DNA from 4 places in the Micromonospora sp. NPDC049060 genome. Region 4 is predicted to be linked to each of the others. Evidence: riboswitches for the same ligand, from Rfam matches in the RefSeq annotation. Region 4 holds a riboswitch; each other region holds the start of a gene.
The links. Region 4 has a riboswitch for cyclic di-AMP ahead of AB0B83_RS04710 (NlpC/P60 family protein). Riboswitches for the same ligand answer to the same signal wherever they lie in the genome.
Positions count from the first base shown of each region.

Region 1: another riboswitch for cyclic di-AMP. It lies ahead of AB0B83_RS27685 (C39 family peptidase); the one in region 4 lies ahead of AB0B83_RS04710 (NlpC/P60 family protein).
Region 2: another riboswitch for cyclic di-AMP. It lies ahead of AB0B83_RS20060 (hypothetical protein); the one in region 4 lies ahead of AB0B83_RS04710 (NlpC/P60 family protein).
Region 3: another riboswitch for cyclic di-AMP. It lies ahead of AB0B83_RS02830 (hypothetical protein); the one in region 4 lies ahead of AB0B83_RS04710 (NlpC/P60 family protein).

Region 1 covers NZ_JBEZEV010000115.1:10,542-14,840, reverse strand. Annotated here, with positions in the region: gene AB0B83_RS27690 (acyltransferase) at 205-1,443, shown strand; cyclic di-AMP (ydaO/yuaA leader) riboswitch at 1,763-1,903, shown strand; gene AB0B83_RS27685 (C39 family peptidase) at 2,132-2,977, shown strand; gene AB0B83_RS27680 (alpha/beta fold hydrolase) at 3,083-3,826, shown strand; gene AB0B83_RS27675 (CDP-glycerol glycerophosphotransferase family protein) at 3,893-4,299, opposite strand, start outside.
Region 2 covers NZ_JBEZEV010000057.1:19,635-23,933, forward strand. Annotated here, with positions in the region: gene AB0B83_RS20050 (AAA family ATPase) at 1-909, shown strand, start outside; gene AB0B83_RS20055 (cation diffusion facilitator family transporter) at 986-1,903, shown strand; cyclic di-AMP (ydaO/yuaA leader) riboswitch at 2,057-2,188, shown strand; gene AB0B83_RS20060 (hypothetical protein) at 2,202-3,287, shown strand; gene AB0B83_RS20065 (SRPBCC family protein) at 3,378-3,845, opposite strand; gene AB0B83_RS20070 (PfkB family carbohydrate kinase) at 4,024-4,299, shown strand, end outside.
Region 3 covers NZ_JBEZEV010000003.1:187,609-191,907, reverse strand. Annotated here, with positions in the region: gene AB0B83_RS02840 (MarR family winged helix-turn-helix transcriptional regulator) at 1-68, opposite strand, end outside; gene AB0B83_RS02835 (carbonic anhydrase) at 280-1,032, shown strand; gene AB0B83_RS02830 (hypothetical protein) at 1,130-2,146, opposite strand; cyclic di-AMP (ydaO/yuaA leader) riboswitch at 2,150-2,281, opposite strand; gene AB0B83_RS02825 (YibE/F family protein) at 2,448-3,797, opposite strand; gene AB0B83_RS02820 (hypothetical protein) at 4,275-4,299, shown strand, end outside.
Region 4 covers NZ_JBEZEV010000006.1:30,657-34,955, forward strand. Annotated here, with positions in the region: gene dcd (dCTP deaminase) at 1-380, shown strand, start outside; gene AB0B83_RS04710 (NlpC/P60 family protein) at 435-1,475, opposite strand; cyclic di-AMP (ydaO/yuaA leader) riboswitch at 1,488-1,621, opposite strand; gene AB0B83_RS04715 (peptidoglycan recognition family protein) at 1,860-3,884, shown strand; gene AB0B83_RS04720 (NlpC/P60 family protein) at 3,949-4,299, opposite strand, start outside.

The DNA.
Region 1 (4,299 bases), on a different contig from region 4:
GGACGGGAGGAACGGGATTCCCCCACGGGACAGAACGGGCACTCGCGGACGGGACGGAACAGAGCCTCAGGCCCGGCGGGTAGGGTGCCCGGCGGGGCGGCGCCGACCGGTGGACCGCCACGGAGCCCCTTCGGGGGCGCCTGAGGACGGGGTCGAGGAGGAGACGTACGTGCTGGTGACCCTGCGGATCGTCGGGATGCCGGCATGAACGACGCCGCGACCGTCGCGCCGGCCGCCCGGCCCGCGTCCCCGGCCAGCCGCCTGCCGTCGCTGACCGGGCTGCGCTGGGTCGCCGCCCTGCTCGTCTTCGGGTTCCACGTCGCGACGATGGGCATCATCGCCGAGCCCGGCCAGAAGGCCGTCGTGGACTGGGCCTTCGCCCTCGGGCTGTCGGGCGTGCAGTTCTTCTTCATCCTCAGCGGCTTCGTGCTGGTCTGGTCGGCCCGACCCACCGACACCCGTCGGGCGTTCTGGCGGCGCCGGGTGGCCAAGATCTGGCCGAGCCACGTGGTGCTGTGGGTGGCGGCCCTGGCGGTCGCGGCCTGGTTCGCCGACCCCGTGGACCGGTTCGTCGCGGTGGAGAACCTGTTCCTCCTCCAGGCGTGGGACCCGCGGCCGGGCCACTTCTACAGCATCAACACGGTCAGCTGGTCGCTGTCCTGCGAGTTCTTCTTCTACCTCTGCCTGCCGTTGGCGCTGCCGCTGATCCGCCGGGCCCGGCCGTGGGCCCTGTGGGCCGTCGTGGTCGCGGTGCCGCTGCTCATCCTGGCGCTCTGGCCGGCCCAGGTGCTGGTGCCCGAGGAGAGCCGCTGGTGGTTCACCCAGATCTTCCCGCCGGTGCGGTCGCTGGAGTTCTGGATGGGCGTCGCCGCCGCCGAGCTGATGCGGCGTGGCCGGTGGCGCGGGCCGGGCCTGCCGCTGGCCAGCCTGCTCTTCGTGGCGACCTGGGTGGTCGCCGCGCAGTGGGTCCGCGCCGAACTGTGGGCGGCGCTGCTCTCGGTCGCGTACATCCTGGTCATCGCCGCGGCGGCGGACGCGGACGTGCGCGGGCGGCGCTCGCCGTGGCGGTCCCGGCCGATGATCTGGCTGGGCGAGGTCTCCTTCGCCTTCTATCTGGTGCACGTCCTCGTGATGATCACCGTCCTGCGGCTCACCGGTGACTGGGGCGTCGGCTTCACCGGCTGGTGGGGGCTGGCGGTGGTGCTCGGCTTCCTGCTGGTCAACCTGGCCCTGGCCGGCCTGTTGCACCGTCTCGTCGAGACGCCGATGATGCGGCTGCTCACCCCGCGTAGGCCGGCCCGGGCGCCGCGGGACGGGGACGCCGCCGGGCAGGACCCCGGCGGCCCCGGGGCGGCGCCGGGGGACCGGGGCAACGCCGTGCCGCGCCCCCGGGCCGCCGATCCACAGGACGACCACCGGACGACGTACGCCGACTCGCGCTGAGCGCCCCCGGCGGCCGGAGAGTCCGGGCGACGAATCCCCACCGTTTCGGTGACGCCGGTCACCACGCCGTCGAACCGGTCATCGGGCGCGGCCCGGTCGATTCCAGCCGGGGTTTCGGCGCCGATGTCCGCCACTTGTCCCGTTGTCGCCCCAAGGTGCGTGCAGAAACGGTCGTCCCATTGAGTCGCGTCAGTGGCGAAGTGCCCGCAAAAATTGTCTCCCGATCAAGGTTTAGGCAGGTGGGACGGGGTTGGCAGGGCGCGGACCGGCCAGTAATGTCGGCGCGTCCGGTGCGGTACCCGATCGCCAGAGGCGACGCCGCGCCGACCCGCCTAATCGTGAACGACGAACCGGGGACCCAGTGCTCGTTGGGGTGAATCCGTGGGCCGTGGGCCCGTGGTAGGGCGTTCTTCCCGCCCGAATCCGTCAGCTAACCCGGTCGGCGGTGTCGGAAGGAGTTCCATCTTCATGCCACACCCGTACACCCCTCGGCTGTGCCGCCGTCTCCACGGCGCCGCGGTGACCGCGCTCGTCGGCCCGCAGGTCATGAGCTGACCCACCGGTCACCGTCCGTCGCCCGGCGTCCCGGGCGCATCCCCTGAGTGGTCCACCACCCGCCCGGACTCCCGTCCGCGCGGCGGTCCGCCCTGCCCTCGGCGCGGACCGACGGCCGCTCACCCCCGAGCCCGTGGAGGAAACCGTGAAGCACCACCTCAAGCGACAGTTGCGTCGCCTCACGTCCGAGCGTCCGTACCAGCTGGCCGCCGCGTCCGCCGCGGCGCTCGTGCTGGCGTCGGGCACGGGCGCGCTGCTGGCCGGAGCCGACGAGGACCCCGCCGTCGCGCAGGCCCCGGTGGCCGCCACCGAGCTGCGGGACGACGCCGCGGCCTCGCGCAGCCAGGCCCGGGTCGCGCCCGCCCCGTCCAGCGCCGCCCCGGCCGCGTCCAGCGCCGCCCCGTCGGCCAGCGCGTCCAGCGCCGCCCCGGACCCGGACCTGACCCGCAAGCCGGCGCCGCCGAAGCCTCCGGCCGCCAAGAGCCTGGACTACGACTACCAGGCCCAGACCACCTTCTACAACTGTGGTCCGGCGGCCGTCCGGCACGCCCTCAGCGCCGCCGGCATCGCGCGCAGCCAGGACGCCCTCGGTGCCCAGCTGGGCACCGACCAGATGGGTACCGACTCGGCCCAGGACACCACCCGCGTGCTGAACGCGACGGTGAAGGGCGACCCGTACCGGACCCGGATGATCCCCGGTGGCGCCGCCACCCCGGCCCAGATGGACCGGCTCCAGGCCGACGTCGTCGCGGCCATCGCCGACGGGCGGGGCGTCGTGGTCAACGTCGCCGGCAGCGCCACGGACACCGACGGCGGCTGGCACTCCTTCCCCGGCGGCCACTACGTCGCGGTGGTCGGCTACCAGGACGAGGGGCGGCTGGTGAAGATCGCCGACTCGGCGAACCCGGCGACCGCGTCGTACTGGATGAGCACCATCGCCCTGGCGAACTGGGCCGCCACCCGCGGCTACTCCGCCTGAGCGACTCCGTCGGGCGTCGGCTCCCCACCCGGGGGGTCGGCGCCCGATGTCGTGTCCGGGTCACGGCCCTCGCCCGCGGCGTCCGACGGGTGGCACACTGCGCCCATGGTCGATGAGTCGGGTGACGGGGCCGGCCGGCGGGTGCTCCTGCTGCTGCACGGCATGGGCGCGACCGGCGACGTGTGGCTGCCCTGGGCGCCGCTGCTGGAGCGTCGGTGGGCGGGGCGGTGGCTGGCGCCGGACCTCGCCGGCCACGGCTGGTCGCCGCCGCTGCCGGAGTACTCCTTCCCGGGGCTGGCCGCGCGGATCGGCGCGGGGCTCGCGGCGGGGGACCGGCTCGTCGTGCTGGGGCACTCCCTCGGCGGGGTGGTCGGGCTGGCGCTGGCCGCCCGGGGCGCCGGACTGCCCGTCGACGCCGTCGTCGGGCTCGGCATCAAGGCCGTCTGGTCGCCGGCGGAGCTGGCCAAGGCGGGTGAGTTGGCGGCCCGGCCGGTGACCTGGTTCGCCAGCCGGGACGAGGCGGCCCGCCGCTACCTACGGGTGGCCGGCCTGTCCGGGCTCTTCGCCCCGGAGCACCCCGTCGTGGAGGCGGGGCTGCGGCAGGTCGACGGCCGCTGGCGGCTGGCGATGGACCCGGCCGCGTTCGGCGTGGGCGCGCCGGAGTTGCCCGCCCTGCTGGCGGCGACCGACGTGCCCGTACTGCTGGCCCGCGGCGAGCACGACCCCATGGTCACCGACGCCCAGCTCACGGAGCTGGGGGTGCCGGTCGCCGTCCTGCCCGGCCTCGGGCACAACGCCCACGTCGAGGCCCCCGATGCGGTCCTGGACCTCGTCGAGCCGTACCGCTGACGTGCCCCGCGAACGGCCCGGCCCACAGGTCCGCCGTCGCGACCGGTGTGCCTCCCGACCGGGGCGTCAGGTGGCGGGGGAGAGGGTCGCCTCGTCCGGGTCGAGCGGCAGGCCGGTCGCGCCGCCCGTGCGCGGGGCGGGCGTCTTCCAGCCCTCGTCGAGCTGGCGCCGGGCGGCCTCCAGGAACGCCTCGGCGTACGACTCGGCGGGGAAGTCGCCCAGGTAGCGGCTCCGGGTGGCCCACCGCGCCGAGGCCAGCGGATCGGTGTCCAGCAGCGCGGTCAGCACCTCGTCCACGTTCGCCATGTCGCGCCGCAGCACGTAGCCCGACCCGGCGAGCGGGAACTGCTCGGGGAACCGGTCGCCGGAGTCCACCATGTCGGTCACCGCGTACGGCTTGCCGGAGTAGAGGTAGTCGGAGATCACCCCGGACACGTCGGAGACCAGCGCGTCCGAACGGTTCACGCACTCGG
Region 2 (4,299 bases), on a different contig from region 4:
CCGGACCGGCTGCACCGCTACGCCGAGGGGATCCTGTCCCGCGCCGAGATCCGGCTGCTGACCGACGCGTACCGCAGCCTCGACGCCGCCGGGCTGACGATCGCCGACATCGCGCTGCTCGACGAGCTGGACGCGCTGCTCGGCAAGCCGATGAAGCCCGCCCGGGCGAAGCGGGACCCGTTCCAGCTGGCCGGCGGGGTCCGCGAGCTGAGCACCTTCGCCGACCGGCAGCGCGCCGCCCGCGAGGCGGCGCGGGAACGCCCGGACGACTACCGGGAGTACGCGCACGTGGTGGTCGACGAGTCGCAGGACGTCTCGCCGATGCAGTGGCGCATGATCGGCCGGCGGGGCCGGCTGGCCTCGTGGACGGTGGTGGGCGATCCGGCGCAGACGGCGTGGACGGGGGAGCCCGAGGAGCTGAACCGGGCCCGGGACCAGGCGTTGGGCCGGCGCAAGCGGCACCACTTCACCCTCACCACGAACTACCGCAACTCGGCGGAGATCTTCGCGGTGGCGGCGGCCGAGATCCGCCGGCTGCACCCGGACCTGCCGCTGCCCCGGGCGGTGCGCTCCACCGGCGTCGACCCGGTCGCGCTGTCGGTGCCGCCGGCGGAGCTGGAGGCCGCGGTGGTGGCGGCGGCCGGCGCGCTGCTCGCCGACGTGGAGGGCACGGTCGGGGTGATCATGCCGGTGCCGCGCCGCGACGAGGTTGCCGGCTGGCTGGGCGGGCTCGGCGCGCCGCGTTTGCAGGTGGTGACCAGCCTGGAGGCCAAGGGCATGGAGTACGACGGGGTCGTCCTCGTCGCCCCGGGCGAGATCCGGGCCGACCCGGGGTCGGGGGTGCGGACGCTCTACGTGGCGCTGTCCCGGGCCACCCAGCGGCTGACCACCGTCGACCCGATCGGCTGAGCCGCCGTTACTTGCATACATAGCGATGTGAGCATAGATTGAACGCGAATCCGGACGCCTGACGGAGGGTGGGCGCGTGGGCGCAGGTCATGACCACCATCACGGGTCGGTGGCGAATGCCGCGCACCGCCACCGGGGCCGGCTCTGGGCGGCGTTCGGGCTGCTCGCCGGCCTCATGGTGGTGGAGGCGGTGGCGGCCTTCCGCACGGGCTCGCTGGCCCTGCTGAGCGACGCCGGGCACATGTTCACCGACGTGCTCGGCATCGGCATGGCGCTCGCGGCGATCGCCGCGACCCGGCGGGCGGGCGCCGACCCGCAGCGCACCTTCGGGCTCTACCGGCTGGAGGTACTGGCCGCACTGGCCAACGCCGTCCTGCTCTCCGGCGTCGCGGTCTACGTCGTGATCGAGGCGGTGCGCCGCTTCGGCGACCCGCCGGAGGTGCTGGCCGGCCCGATGCTTGTGGTCGCCGTGCTCGGCCTGCTCGCCAACATCGGCGCCTTCGCGCTGCTGCGCTCCGGGGCGAAGGAGAGCATCAACGTCCACGGCGCGTACCTGGAGGTGCTCGGCGACCTGCTGGGGTCACTCGGCGTGATCGGGGCCGCGCTGCTGATCGCCACCACCGGCTGGTGGTGGGCGGATCCACTGGTGGCGGTCGCGATCGGGGTGCTCATCCTGCCGCGCACCTGGCGGCTCGGGCGGGCCGCGCTGCGCATCCTGGTGCAGGCCGCGCCGGAGCACCTCCAGGTGACCGCGGTGCACGACCGGCTGGCCGCCGTGCCCGGCGTCGCCGAGGTGCATGACCTGCACGTCTGGACGCTGACCTCCGGGATGGAGGTGGCCTCGGCCCACCTGACCATGGCACCCGGCGCGGAGGTCGGCGCGGTGCTGGGCGCCGCCCGGGCCGCGCTGCACGACGACTTCCACATCGAGCACGCCACGTTGCAGATCGAGCCCGGAGCGTCACGCGGGGCCTGCGGGTCGGTTGAGTGGTAATGAGGACAACCTTAAATCTGGGAGAGTATTGTGCGCTTATGCCGGATTTGACTGTTAGTGGACGTACACCCTGCGTCACCTGCGCTGCATCAGTCACAGCGGCACCGGTAGGCTCGGCTTCGGCCTCCGCCAGGCGGCACCCACCGGTGCCGGCGGTGGCCGCCGCCTAATCGCCCGGCGGGGCGAACCGGGGAACCATGTCCGTGGGGTGCATCCGCGTCAGCGGTAGGGATCTTCCGTCCCGAACCCGTCAGCTAACCCGGTCGGCGGCTGACGGAAGGACACGTGTATGCCAGTGATGGCACCTGTACGACGACGTGCCGCCCGGACGGCGGCCCTGATCGCCACGATGCTCGCCCTCGGCGCCGCGGTGGCCCCGGTCACCGCCGCCCCGGCGGCGGCCGCCACCCGGGCCGGCCTGCTCGCCGCGGCCCCCGGCCAGGACGAGGAGGGCGGCACCCCCGCCCTGCGGGCCCAGTTGGAGGCCGCCAGCAAGGGCTACCTCGACGCCAAGCGCGCCCTGGACACGTCGGCCAAGCGGCAGCAGCAGCTCGCCGCGCAGCTCAAGACCACCGAGGTCGAGTTGGCCGCGCACACCGCCAGGGTCGGCGAGATCGCGGGCGCGGCCTACCGCACCGGCCGGCTCAGCGTGGCGTCCGCCCTGCTCAACAGCAGCTCGCCGGACGGCTTCATGGACCGCGCCGCCGCCCTCGACGCGGTGGCCGCCAAGGAGGACCGGGCCCTGCGCGAACTCCAGGAGACCCGGGACCAGGCCACCCGCACCAAGCTCGCCCTGGACGGCGAGATCCGGGAGCAGCGCAAGCAGGTCACCGTGATGGCCAAGCGCAAGGAGCAGGCCGAGCGGGCGCTGACGGTCGCCAACCGCGAGCAGCAGCAACAGCGGCAGCAGTCCACGGGGGCGGGCACCTCGCCGGGCGGCACCTCCAGCAAGACGGCGAAGGCGGCCCCGCGCAACTCCGACGGCTCCTGGCCGCGCGAGTCGTGCAGCGTCAACGACCCGACCCCCGCCAACGGCTGCATCACCCCGCGCACCCTGCACGCGCTCAACCAGGCCAAGGCGGCGGGCTTCACCCGCTACGTCTCCTGCTACCGCCCCGGCGGCTCGGGCGAACACCCGAAGGGCCGGGCCTGCGACTTCGCGGCCCAGAAGGGCGGCTTCGGCGGCGACGCCACCGGCGGCGACCGGACGTACGGCAACAACCTGTCGGCGTACTTCGTGCGCAACGCCGACCGGCTCGCCGTGCTCTACGTGATCTGGTACAGGCAGATCTGGCTGCCCAGCAGCGGCTGGAAGTCGTACAGCGGGGCCAACGGCGACCCGTCCAGCGACCACACCAACCACGTGCACCTGTCGGTCTACTGACGCCCGCGCCCCGGTGCCCCGCCCGTCGCGGGTCACCGGGGCGCGACGGCGTCCGTCGCCCCCGGCCACCGCGGCCGGGCCGTCCGGCGGTCAGTCGGCCGACGACCCGGGCAGGCTCGTGTCGAGGGCCGTGGCGAGGCGGGCGGCCAGCCCGAGGTGGGCGGCGCGGGCCTGGCGGAACGCGTAGCCGAAGAGCGGCGCGGGCGCGGCGAGGGTGATCTCGACCTCGATGCGGACCACGCCGTCGGGCTCCGCCCGCAACCGGGTGTGGTTGCGCACCGTGGTGGCAGGCCACTGCCGGGCCACGGTGACGATCTCGTCGGGATCGTCGACGAGGACGTCGGCCCGGCAGGTGATCGGCAGGCGCACCGGCCCGGCGGCCAGTCGATCGGTGATGTCGTAGCTGGCCCGCGCGCCAGGACGGGGCGGCACCCGGCGGACCCGGACGATCAGCGGGTGCAGGTCCTGCTGCCGGGTGGGGTCGGCGAGCAGCGCCGCGGCCTCCGCGAGGGAGCAGCGCGCCTGGACGGTGTAGCTGAAGGAACTTCGCCTGAGCACGCCGTCTCCCCAGGGTCGGTGGTCGCCCGATCGTCGCGCATGCCGGGCGCCCTGGCAACGCCGCGCCGATCCCGCCCGGAGTCCGGACGTCCGACCGCCGACCCCACTACGGTCAGCTGATGGATGGTCACGGCACGTGTCGACCGACGGAGGATGGGCGCATGAACGGGTACGACGGATGAGCGGGCACGTGATGGTCTTCGCGCCCACGCCCCGGCTGACGGTGACCGTCGACCAGCCCAGCGAGGCGCCGGAGCTGCACCTGCACCCCGGCGGGCAGGGCGTCTGGCAGGCCCGGATGGTGATGTCGCTCGGCGTCGACGTGGTGCTCTGCGCCGCCCTCGGCGGCGAGATCGGCCAGGTGCTGGAGCCGCTGCTGGTCAGCGAGGGCGTGCACCTGAAGGTGGTGGTCCGCGACTCCGGCAGCGGCGGGTACGTGCACGATCGGCGCGAG
Region 3 (4,299 bases), on a different contig from region 4:
CCGTGGTTGGTGAGGAAGGTCCAGTTGCGGGTGCTCCCGTTCTCCCCTGTCGTCGCCATGCCCGCCATCGTATGGCCCCTGCTTCGTGTTTTCCTGCGCGCCCTCGCGGCCGACGGACGCGCGGCACCCCGACCGCCACCGCGCCGGGGCCGTCGAACACATGAAATGCATATCACGCATCCCTTGACGTATCTTGCAGTGCGTGTGACGGTGGTGGCAGCCCGCGTCCAGCGTCGGCCCGGGTGACCAGGCCGTTCACGTGAGGTAGCGAGGTGTGGGATGAGTCGTCCCGGATCGCCAGGAAGCCAACCGGGCCCGGAGCGGACGCTCCCGGCGCCGGCCACGGGCGGGGCCCCGGCCGACGTCGGCACCGCGATCGCCGTCCCCGCGAGTCCCGAGCAGGCGCTCGCCGAGCTGCACGCCGGCAACCGGCGGTTCGTGACCGGCGCCCCGCGCCACCCCAACCAGGACGCCGGGCACCGCGCCGCGGTCGCCGACGGGCAGCACCCCTTCGCGGTGATCGTCGGTTGCTCCGACTCCCGGCTCGCCGCCGAGATCATCTTCGACCGCGGCCTCGGTGACCTCTTCGTGGTCCGCACCGCCGGGCACACCATCGGTCCCGAGGTGCTGGGCAGCGTGGAGTACGCCGTCACGGTCCTGGGCACGCCGCTGGTGGTGGTGCTCGGTCACGACTCCTGCGGGGCCGTCCAGGCGGCTCGTGCGGCGGACGCCACCGGCACCCCGCCGGTCGGGCACCTGTGCGCCGTGGTGGACGCCGTGGTGCCCAGCCTGCGCCGGGCCGCAGCCGAGGGCGTGCACGACATCGACGGCATCGTCGACATCCACATCGCGCACACCGTCGAGGCGATGCTGGGCCGCTCCGCCGTCCTCGCCGCGGAGGTGGCCGCCGGCCGCTGCGGGGTGGTCGGCATGTCGTACCGGCTGACCGCCGGCGAGGTGCGGACGGTGGCCGAGGTGCCCGCCCGTACGGCCGACGCGCCGGAGGCGGCGGCCAGCGCCGCGCTCGCCTGACTCCGCCCGCCCGGCAGGTCGTCGCGGCGGGCCCGCACGACGACAGAGGGCCGCTCCCGCGTCCGGCGGGGCGGCCCTCTGTGTACGTGTGTCCCGGCTAGAGCAGTGACACGTGGACGTGGTCGGTGTGGTTCGACGGGCCGCTGTAGGAACTCCAGCCCGTCGCCGGGAACCAGATCTGTCTGTTCCAGATCACGTAGTAGATGCCGAGCCGGTCGGCGTTGCGGACCAGGAACGCGGTCAGGTTGTTGCCATACATGTAGGTGTCGTCGTTGTGCCAGGGGGAGAAGCCGCTCTTCTGCAGCGACCAGTCGCAGGCCCGGCCCTTCGGGTGCTCGTACGGCCCGCCGGGGCGGTAACAGCCGACGAACCGGTTGAAGCCGACCCGCTTGACCTCCTTGTACATGTGCAGGGTGCGCGCGGTGATGCGGCCGGAGGTGGTGGGGTCGTCCTCGGTGGGTGACAGCGGCGTCCAGTCGCCGTCGGCCGTCCGTCCCGGCGCGATCTTCGCCACCGGCGAGGTGGCGACCACCTTGCCACTGGTCAGCCCTCTGCCGCCGACCAGCGCGAGCGCCTTCTCCGCCTCCCGCTTGCCGCGCGCCATCTCGTTCGTCAGCTTCTGCTGTTCGCGGACCTCGGTGTCGAGCGCCAGCTTGGCCTGCTCGGCGCGGTCCTTGATCGCGTTCACCTCGGCGAGCTTCTTGGAGTTGACCAGGTTGAGCTCGTCGAGGGCGGCGGCGCGCTTGACGAACGAGTCGGGGCTGGCGGTGTCCAGCAGCATGGACACCGCGCCGATCCGCCCGGTGCGGTAGGACTGGGCGGCGATCTGGCTGACCTGGGGAGCCAGCGCGTTCAGTTCGGCCTGCGCCCGGGAGACCTCCAGGGCCAGTTCGAGCTGGCGCTTCTTCGACTTCGCCAACTTCGCCTTGGCCTGCACGTAGGACCGGTTCCGGGCCTCGATGAGGTCGTCGAGCAGCTTGGGCTCGTCGTCCCCGTGCCCGGAGGGCTTGGGCGGGGTGGGCGCGGCCGCCGCCGGGAGAGGCCCGGCGAAGACCGCCAGAGCGGCGAGTACGGCCACCACGGGCGTCAACCAGCGGCGTAGGGGTGCCGTCACAGTTTTCCCTTCCGTCGACCGCCGACCGGGTTAGCTGACGGGTTCGGGGCGGAAGTGGCCCCTACCGCTGTCGCGGATTCACCCCACGTACCTGGGTCCCCGGTTCGCCTCGCGGCGATTGGGCGGCGGCACCGCAGGCGCCGCTGCGCGCCTTCGGCGGTGACCGGCAGCGAGGTTACCCGAGAACGCTCCCGGGGATCTACGTCCCTAAGCCGACTAAATGCGTTATTTCGTAATGGCGGACGGTGACCAGTGACGCGTTTATCAGGCTGAACGTCCTGTTCGGTCACGCTGAGGAGCGTCACCATGCGGTGTCCGTACTTCTGCGCCCGTCGGGCCATCCGGCGGGAGCGGCGGACGGCGTGTCCCCACGCGGCCCGCTGAGGGCCTCCAGCGCCTCGGACCGGTCGGTCGCCGGACGGGGCGTCGGCGCGGTCGCGGGCGCGGCGCGGTCGGTGGCGTCCCCGCCGCGTCGGCCGGCCGTGGTCACCAGGGCCGCCAGCGCGGTGGTCAGCGGCACGGCGGCGATCAGGCCCAGGGTGGCGACCGCGCTGCGGACGATCTCCTGGGCGAGGAACTCGCTGGTGAGAAGTTGGGTCACCGCCCGCGAGTCGGCGGTCAGCAGGAGCAGCACCGGCAGCGAGGCGCCCGCGTACGCCAGCACGATGGTGTTCACCGTCGAGGCGATGTGTGCCCGGCCGACCCGGGTCGCCGCCCGGTAGAGCTGCCCTCGGGACAGCCCGGGGTTGGCGTGCGCCAGCTCGGTGACCGTGGCGGCCTGGGTCACCGTGACGTCGTCCAGCACGCCGAGGGAGCCGATGATGATCCCGGCCAGCAGCAGCCCGTGCAGGTCGACGTCGGCCTGGTACATCGACAGCGTGGTGGCGTCCTCGGAGCCGAACCCGGTCAGGTGGGTCGCGGCGGTGGCGATCGTGCCGAGGACACCGGTCAGCACCAGGCTGCCCAGCGTGCCGAGCACGGCGACCGAGGTCTGCGCGGTCACGCCGTGGGTCAGGTAGAGCACCACGAACATGATCAGAGCGGCGCCGACGACCGCGACCAGCAGGGGCGGGTTCCCGGCGCTGATGCCCGGCAGCACGAAGGTCAGCAGGATGGCGAAGCTCGCTGCCAGCCCGCCCAGCGCGGCCAGCCCGCGCCACCGCCCGAAGGCGACGATGGCGGCCGCGAAGAGCGCCACCAGCCAGACCAGCGGCTTGCCGCGCTGGTGCTCGGCGATGTTGTAGGTGCTGGCCGTGGGGTCGGCGGGGTCGGTGAGCTCGACCAGGATGATCTCGTCGTCCACGGCGACGGTCGGCGCACCGGGCCCGGCCGGGATCGGCGTCTGGATCTGCTGGCCGGCGTCGGGGCCGTCCTGCACCCGTACGGTGACCGTGCCGCAGGGGCCCTGTGGCGCGTCGGGGCTCCCCTCCGGGGCCTCCGGGGCGGGCGGGCACGGCTCCGTCACCACCCGGGTCACCGTGCCGTGGTAGCGGGGTGCGTCGGTGCCGGTCGCCGGGTCGGGCGCGTCCCACGGCCACAGCACCAGGGCGGCGATCAGCGTGGCGACGAAGAGGGGCACCACCGTCGCGACGAGGATCCGCCGCACCCTCGGCGGGGCGGACGGAGCGGGACGGGTGTGGTCGGCGCCCAACGTGAGTCTCCCAACGAGTCCAGGGCGGGGTACGGGCCGGCGGGCCGGTCGGTTCAGCGTCGCCACGGGTGCGGGGGCGGGAACCGCCTCCACGTGGCACTGTGGTCACGTGCCGTGGCCGTCGGCTCCCGTCCGGCGACGGGCGGTCGGCGCCATCGCCCGGCGGAGGGCGCGGCGCGGGTGGTGCGGAGTCCGGAGGGCCACCGGCCGAATGGTAGCCACCCCGGCATCGGGGCGCAGGTCGTGCTGGTGGTGTCGCGGCGCGGACCTTCGCCACGCCCGCCCGGCACGCCCACGCGCGGGACCTGCGCGCGCCCGGCCGCCCATGTTTCGGCTGCCCACGCGCGGGACCCATACGTGCCCGACCGGCCCACCTGCGCCGTTGACGCGCGGGAACCAGTGCCGGCCCGCACACGTGCGGGGGCCGGCCGTGGGTGGTGCCCCTGCGGCACGGGCCGACGCGCTAGCGTGAGGGACGTGCGGACGACGGTGACGGCGGCGC
Region 4 (4,299 bases):
CGGAGGGCGAGCCGTACGTGCTGCATCCGGGCGAGTTCGTGCTCGCCTCGACGCTGGAGGTGATCACGCTCGGCGACCAGCTCGCCGGACGACTGGAGGGGAAGAGCTCACTGGGCCGGCTGGGCCTGCTCACCCACTCCACGGCGGGCTTCATCGACCCCGGCTTCTCCGGTCACGTGACCCTCGAACTGTCCAACGTCGCCAACCTGCCGATCACCCTCTGGCCGGGCATGAAGATCGGCCAGCTCTGCATCTTCCGGCTCTCGTCGCCGGCGAAGCACCCGTACGGCTCGGCCGTCTACGGCTCGCGCTACCAGGGGCAGCGCGGCCCGACGCCAAGCCGCTCCTGGCAGCACTGGCGCACCTGGCCGACGCGCTGACCCGACCCCGTGGGCACGCGGAGGGCCCCGCCGGGCAGGGGCCCTCCGCGCGACTCAGCCGGGGCGGCCGTAGCTGTGGATCGGGCCGTCGTCGACCTTCTTCATCTTGATCGGCACCCCGGCGCGGGAGGCGTGCACCACCCAGCCCCCGCCGACGTACATGCCGACGTGGTGCAGGTCGCTGTAGTAAAAGACGAGGTCGCCCGGGCGCAGCTCGCCCCGGCTGACGGACGCGGTGGCCCGGCGCTGCTGTGCGGCGTTGTGCGGCAGCGACACCCCCGCCTTCGCCCAGGCGGCGAGCATCAGGCCGGAGCAGTCGTACGAGTTCGGCCCCTCGGCACCCCAGACGTAGGGCTTGCCGATCTGCGCGCAGGCGAACTTCACGGCGGTGCCGGCCGGGCCGCCGGGATAGCCGGCCGGGCAGGGGGCGGGACGCAGCGGCCCGCCGCCGCCGTTGCCGTAGACCCGCAGCCGCAGCTTCTGCAACCGGTCGATCTCGGCGTTGATCTGCTTCTTCTTCGCCGCGAGCTGGGCCTCGGTGCGGCCGAGCTGGACGACCATCTCGTCCAGCGGCGCCTTCTTGGCGGCCAGCCGGTCGCGCAGCTCGGCCACCTGCCGCACGTCCTGCTGCTGGTGCTGGGCGAACTGGTCGAGCAGTTCGAGCTGCCCGATCATCTCGCTCGGTGAGCGGCTGCCCAGTAGGGCGTTGACGGCGGAGACGTTCTCGCCCTTGTAGGCGCGGGCCGCCAACGCGCCGACCTTCTCCATCGCCTGGTCGACCTGCTTCTCCAGCGGCCCGATCTGCGCGGCGAGCGCGTCGGCCTGCTTCCGCCTGGCGGCCAGGTCCTGTCGGGTGGCGTTGTGCCGTTCGATGATCGGTTCGAGCTTGTTCCAGTCCTCGTCGATCTGCCGCTCGATCTCGGCGACAGTCGGTTCGGCGTGGGCCGCCGTGGCGCCGCCGGTCAGGACGACGGCGAACGCGGCCAGGGCGGCGAGGGCGGTGGTGCAGCGGTACCAGCGTGGGCGCGGCGCAGCCGTCACCGGGTCGGCGAGGGCCGACCGGGCCGACGGTGGCCGCGGGGCATGGTGTGCCACCGGGCTTCGTACTCCTTCTTCCGTACCGCCTACCGGGTTAGCTGACGGGTTCGGGCGGGAAGGGGCGCCCTACCGCAGGACTGCGGATTCACCCCGGGGAACCTGGGTCCCCGGCTCGCTCGGGAGCGACTCGGCGGTGTCGGACCGTCACCGCCCTGGTTGGACGGAATGTCACCGGCCGACGAAGGACCAGAGTAGAGACGACCGTTATCGATCCGCAACCCTACGGGCGGTGACACTCCGTACCCACCCGGGTCGGGCGGATCCGCAACCCGGGCGACGAAGATTTCCTTCCTTCTGAAGTGTCTGGCGGAAAGGTATTGACCAGAGGCGGCGGGCGGGGCGAAGGTGACCCCACCTTTGCCCGTCCGAACTGGGGGTCTGATGCACCTGTCAGCGACATCGAGGAGCAGACGCGTCCTGCTGGCCGCCGCCGTGGCCGCCGCCATGGCGACGACGCCGCTCACCGCCGCCGGGTCCGCCGCCGCGGCAGCGCCGGTGAACGACCGGCAGCAGCAGTACGCCGCCGCGGCCGCCGAGTACGGCGTACCGGAGAGCGTCCTGCTCGGGGTCTCCTACCTGCAGTCCCGCTGGGACACCAACGCCGGCACGCCGAGCACCAGCGGCGGCTACGGACCGATGCACCTCACCGACGCCGAGCACGTCGCCGCCCTCGCCGGCGGCACGCACCACGACGAGGGCACCGAGGACCCGCGCGGCGACGAGTCCCGCCCGTCCCTGGCCGAGGCCGGCGAGCCGCCAGCCGCCACGCCTCCCGCCGAGGCCGCGCTGCGGACCGTCGACGCCGCCGCCGGGCTGACCGGCGCCAGCGAGGAGTCGCTGCGGACGGACGTCACGGCGAACATCCGGGGCGGCGCGGCGCTGCTGGCCGCGTACCAGAAGGAGATCGGCGCCCCGGTCGGCGCCGGCACCGACCCGGCGGCCTGGTACGGCGCGGTGGCCCGGTACTCCGGCGCGGACAGCGCCGACGCCGCGGCGGCCTTCGCCAACGAGGTGTACGCCACCATCGCCACGGGCGACAGCCGGGTGACCGACGACGGGCAGCGGGTCACGCTTGCCGGCCGGGCGGTCCAGCCGAACCGCTCCTGGCTGGACCGGCTGAACCTGCGCAAGCTCGCCCGGCCGGACGGGCTGGAGTGCCCGGACGACATCTCCTGCGAGTGGATCCCGGCGCCGTACGAGAACTACGGCCCCACCCTGGGCGACTACGGCAACCACGACCTGGGGAACCGTCCCACCCAGCAGAAGATCGAGTACATCGTCATCCACGACACCGAGGGCTACTTCGGTCCCAGCGTCAACCTGGTCAAGGACCCGAAGCGGGTGGGTTGGCACTACACCCTGCGCTCGGTGGACGGGCACATCGCCCAGCACATCAAGACCAAGAACGTCGGCTGGCACGCCGGCAACTGGTACGTGAACGCCAAGTCCATCGGCCTCGAACACGAGGGCTTCGCCGGGCACGGCACCTGGTACACCGAGGCGATGTACCGCACCTCCGCCAAGCTGGTCCGCCACCTGGCGCGGCAGTACAACATCCCGCTGGACCGCAACCACATCATCGGGCACGACAACGTCCCCGGCACCGTCGCCGCGAACGTGCGCGGCATGCACTGGGACCCGGGACCGTACTGGAACTGGTCGCACTACTTCGACCTGCTCAAGGCGCCGTTCAAGTCGACCGGCACGCACCGGACCGGTCTGGTCACCATCGACCCGGACTTCGCCACCAACCAGCCGCCGTTCACCGGCTGCAACCGGCAGCCTCCGGGCGTGCCGAACCCGCCCCCGGCGACGGCCCCCTGCCCGCTGCGCGGCTCGTCCGCGCTGTTCCTGCACAACGCGCCGAGCCACGACGCGCCGCTTGTCAACGACATCGCGCTGCGGCCCGACGGCACGCCGAACACCACGTACGTCTCCGACCACGGCGCCCGCGTCTCCGCCGGCCAGACGTACGCGCTTGCCGAGGTGCAGGGCGACTGGACCGCCATCTGGTACCTCGGCCAGAAGGGGTGGTTCCACAACCCCGCCGCCAAGCCGACGGCGAAGTGGACCGTCGGGTTCGTGGTGACCCCGAAGGCCGGTAAGGCCACCATCCCGGTGTACGGCCGGGCCTACCCGGAGCAGGCCGCGTACCCGGAGGGCGTGCCGTACCAGGCGATCTCGCCGCTGCAGTACACGCTCTCGGCCGGCCAGCGGTACGCCGTCGGCAACCTGCTCGCTGGCGAGTACTACCGGGCCACCACGTTCGACGGCTCCGCCCCCCACGACCAGACGGTCGTCCGGGGCGACAACAGGTACGTGCAGGTCCAGTTCGGTCACCGGATCATGTACGTCAACCTGGACGACGTGAACCTGGTGCCGTCCCCGCTGGGCGCGCCCCGCTGATCCCACCGCACGACGAGGGCCCCCGGTCGATCCGACCGGGGGCCCTCTCGTTGCGCGATGCGGATCAGCCGGGCCTGCGGAATCCTGCCACCGGCATCGTGTTGATGCTGGAGACGTTTACCGGCTTGCCGGCCCGGGGCGCGTGCACCATCTTGTCGTTGCCGAGGTAGAGGCCGACGTGACTCAGGTCGGCCTTGAAGAAGACCAGGTCACCCGGGCGCGCCTCGGAGCGCGGGATGGCCTTGCCCTCGTTCCACTGCGCACCCGTGAAGTGCGTCAGGTGGATCCCCGCCGCCTTGTAGGCGTACTGGGTGAGACCGGAGCAGTCGAACGAGTTCGGGCCGGTGGCGCCCCAGACGTACGGGTCGCCGACCTGCGCGCAGGCGGTGCGGATCGCGGTGCGGGCCGCCTCGCT